DNA from 2 places in the Acidilutibacter cellobiosedens genome. Region 1 is predicted to be linked to the other one. Evidence: riboswitches for the same ligand, from Rfam matches in the RefSeq annotation. Region 1 holds a riboswitch; the other holds the start of a gene.
What was found. A riboswitch is a leader RNA that binds a small molecule or an ion and turns the genes downstream of it on or off. The one in region 1 is predicted to bind cobalamin.
Positions count from the first base shown of each region.

Region 1 (2,210 bases):
TAATATCCAATTTTTGTTTTCCGTTTAATGTTCCAATATTTATAACCGTATCTCCTATTATGATGAAGCTGTTATCCAAATCATAAGGGAGAATATTTTGTATTTCACCTGATACAATTGAATTTTCGTCTATAGAAAGTTTCTGCACATAACTTTCTTTTTCATCCCGATTCTGAAAAAATATATGATACACCTCTTTTTTCAATGCAAGAACCTTTTGGTTTAAAGGCATAACATGAATATTGTCTTCTCCATATCCGTCCAAGAATCCATCATTCAGCTGAAATTCCGAATTCTCTTTAGTTCCCTTTACATATGCAACTCCTGTAGAGAAAACTCCTTCTCCGTATTCCTTTATCTCAACCTTTCCCACATTGCTTCCATAGATATTTTCTCTAAAAAAAGCTATTAAAAATATCAAAGAAAAGGCTCCTATTGATATTCCAAATATTTTACCTCTTTTTTCTCCCAATCCTATAATAAGAAATATTAAATAAACTATCAGTAAGGACAGAAATATATAAACCAAATTATAACTGGGTTTCAACAGAGAATTTCCTATAAAAAACATATTTTTCCACTCATTTTCCCTGTTAAAAATATTTTCAGGTTTGATCAAATCGTTAAGATTTAAATATGTAGCATATTTTTCAATTGATTCTTTTATGTTATCTAAGGATATCGTTTCCAAATTTTCGTTTACGGGTACAACGTTACCTTCTCCCAAATGCCAAATCTCTTCTTGATTTAAATTTTTAAATATTCCGGTTAAAGTTTTATATTTGTAGGTTTTGTTTCCAATGAAAATATTGTGTCCTCTTTTAACCCATTGAATAAGATTTTGCCCGAATTCTTCCGGTAATTGTTCTGAATTGTAGTTCTCTATAAAAACCATATCTAAATTTTCAAGTTCTTCTTCATTCAGGCTGAGGTATTTGGTCAAATCAACTATTTCTATATCTTCCATGGGAATAAAATTTAGTTTCAATTGGCTGAGATAATTCAATCTCTCCGGTTCATCGGATAATATTCCTAAGACGGTTGTTTTCTCGGAAATAGGTTCAAATGGGATTTCGACGGAATTTATCTTCTTTCCTTTATTCTCTAACGTTACTTTTATTTTACCCTCGGAATCAGGTATGGGAATGGAAAAATAATATACTTTTTCACTATTATCATCTATCTTTACGGGTTCATAATATTTCCTGTTTTCAGTTTCTATGCGGATTATACCTTCATCTATACCTGAATTTCCGGTACTTACGGTGATTTTTAACGGATTTACACTTTTCAGCTTTACTTTTCCGCCAAATCCGATGATTCCTGTAATTCTTGTTTCGCCGCTTCCATAGGATATCCCCCATGAAGATAATATTATAAAAATTAACAAACCTATTCCAACTAATTTTTTCACATTCCCACACTTCCTCTTAAAAATAAAACCCTCTTCCAAGGAAGAGGGTTTAAATTCATTTCACTCAACCTTCCCTTTCCTCTAAGTCGGAGTATCGAGAAGAAATACAACACCAAGTTTTCTGGCTTTCAGATCATCTTTAGGTCGAACCTTCCCATTTGTATACAAACAGTGGCAAAAACACCAACCTAAATTCCTGATTACAGCTGCGACTACAGCAAGGGCTTTTCACCCTTTTCCTTATTGTGCTATATTTTATCTTTTCCATATATTAAATTACTTTCATCAACATTATATTCCATGCAAATTAATATTGTCAAGGAGTTATAACTATAGGCTCCCCACAAAGGATAGAATCTTTCACGTCTATAATCCTTTGGTTTGAAGAACCCCTGAATTTCAGCATAATGCTCCTTTTATCTATCTCAAAGGGACCGTCTATGAGAATATCCGTACATCTCATTAATCTCTCCCAATCCGGTCTGTCATAGAAACTTTCAATTATTTTCTCATAAGTATATCCCGTATAAGTTATGACATTTAGCCCCATTTCCTTTATTTTTTCTCCTAAAACCGCAAAACTTTCAGCTTGCTCAAGAGGTTCTCCTCCGCTGAAGGTTATTCCGTCTAAGAGAGGATTATCCTTTACCATTTCCAAGATATCTTCAATATTTATCAGTCTGCCGCCGGTAAAAGAATGAGTCTCCGGGTTATGGCATCCTTTACAGTTGTGTTTACAACCTTGAGAAAAAACTACCAGTCTTATACCGGGTCCGTCAACTATAGATTCTTTAAT
Region 1 is NZ_CP035282.1:3,461,976-3,464,185, forward strand. Features, by position in the region: gene EQM13_RS16710 (hypothetical protein) at 1-1,414, opposite strand, end outside; cobalamin riboswitch at 1,509-1,687, opposite strand; gene nrdG (anaerobic ribonucleoside-triphosphate reductase activating protein) at 1,731-2,210, opposite strand, start outside.

Region 2 (2,210 bases), 1.4 Mb from region 1:
AGAATACGCCCAAAGCGTGTACAAATGGAGGTCGAACAGCATTTAAAGGAATGTGACGATTGCCGCTCGGACTATGAAAAGATGAAATCTCCTGTCAATATACCGCTGCCGCCAACGACGGATAAAGAGGTAGACTTTTTGAAGAAAGTTAGGCGCAAGGCCTGGTGTATCGCTGCCTGTCTCTTTGTCATCGGGATATTGATTGGCATTGCCGGCATTTACATTGGGGAAACCGATGACGCACCCGGCGCTGCGCTAATTGGTATCCTGGTGATGATAGGATTAGTGGTGTTTGGCGTAAGAGCTGCTTGGCGCAGACGTTGATGGCAAAGTAAAATTTGTCTTGACAATTGATATCACTATATTTAATATAATAGATGAGAATTGAATATAAGAATGAATAGGGCTAGGGAAGCAGGGTGAAAATCCCTCACGGTCCCGCCGCTGTAAAGGAAGAGTCTTTTCTAAATGTCACTGGGAAACTGGGAAGACAGAAAAGATGATGAATCTTAAGTCAGAAAACCTACCTATTTATTAGCAGAAATAACTCTACGGTGGATGGAGAAAGCTGATTATTATTTTAGAAGAATTTTTGCTTTATTGAATTTTATATAATAAAGATTATTTAATAAGCTTATAAGAACTTCATTAGCCATGATTATTGCTTTAATGAAGTTCTTATTTTTTTATAAAAAGAGAGGATGAAAAAGGTGAAGTTCTATAAAAGGATATTGTTGCCATTAGTTGTGATTATGTTGATATTTAGCGTTTCGGGGTGTACTAAAACTACTGAGACAGGCGGGTTGAGCAATACTCAAGACCTTCCCATAACTGTAGAGGGAAATAATTATCCGTTAAAGATAAAGGATTTTCTCAAGAAAGAAACTATCTTAGAAAAGAAACCGGAAAAGGTAGCTGTTTTATCAGGCACCCCCTTAAATATATGGTACGATTTGGGGGGAAAATCCATATGTACGTCTAATATAACAGATAATTTAAAATTGATATCCGAATATAAGAAGGAAATAAACGATCTTCCACAGATAGGGCCTGTATATTCCATAGATATGGAATCCGTAGTATCCCTTAAACCGGATTTAATTATAGCTCAGGCCGGCACTCAAGGGACACAGGCGGATAAATTAAGGGATATTGGGTTTAAGGTGATTACTACTAATATAAGAAGCTATGATGATGTAATAGCAACTTATAATGCCTTCGGCAAGATACTGGGAAATGAAAAATCAGCTGAAGCAAAGATAGAAGCTCTAAAGAATAAGAAAGAAGAAATAGTATCTAAACTGCCCAAAGACAATAAATCCGTGGTCATATTATATATAACAGCCAAAACTATTGCTGTTAAGTTGGACAATAGTATAGCAGGAGATGTAGCTAAAATTTTAAAACTTGACAATATTGCATCCGATTTGCCTCCCGATACTATAGGCTCGGAAACTACTCCGTTGGATGTGGAATACATAGTGAAAAAGAATCCTGATTATGTTCTGGTTACAAGTATGATATCTGATGACGAAGAGGCCAAAAAGACTATGGAAGAGGAATTTAAGAGTAACCCCGTATGGAAGGGAGTAAAAGCCGTTCAAGAGGGACGAGTTATTTATCTTCCCCAACAGTATTTCTTATATAATGCAGGTCCTTATTATAGTGAAGCAATAGAATATATGGCAAAGAGTATATATCCGGAAATATATGGAGAGGTGACTCATCAGGATGGAAAATGATATTTCTCTCAGGGACAAAAAGGGATTTAAAATAACTGTTATTGCTATCTTAGCGATGCTCTTCTTTATATCTTTTATATTAGGGCTTACAAAAGGAACTCTTGAGGTAGAGGTGAAGCGGATATTTGAAGTTATTTCTAAGGATGACGGAAGTCCAGAGAGAATGGTAATTTGGAATATCAGGCTTCCAAGAATGATATTGGCAGCTTTGGTAGGAATAAATCTTGCTCTGTCAGGTGCTATTTTACAAGGGGTAATGAAGAATCCCTTAGCTGATCCCAGCATAATCGGTATAAGCAGCGGAGCAGGACTATTTGGAATTATTGTATTGGTCGTTTTTCCCCAGTATATAAAAATGGTGACTATTGCAGCTTTTATGGGAGCCATGTTGGCTGCCTCCATAATATATCTTTTATCCTGGAAAGGCGGCATAAAAACTATAAGGGTAGTATTAGCAGGAGTAGCTGT
Region 2 is NZ_CP035282.1:1,085,158-1,087,367, forward strand. Features, by position in the region: gene EQM13_RS05170 (anti-sigma factor) at 25-324, shown strand; cobalamin riboswitch at 386-545, shown strand; gene EQM13_RS05175 (ABC transporter substrate-binding protein) at 735-1,742, shown strand; gene EQM13_RS05180 (FecCD family ABC transporter permease) at 1,732-2,210, shown strand, end outside.
Region 2: linked by a shared signal. The riboswitch ahead of EQM13_RS05175 (ABC transporter substrate-binding protein) and the one ahead of EQM13_RS16710 (hypothetical protein) in region 1 are both predicted to bind cobalamin.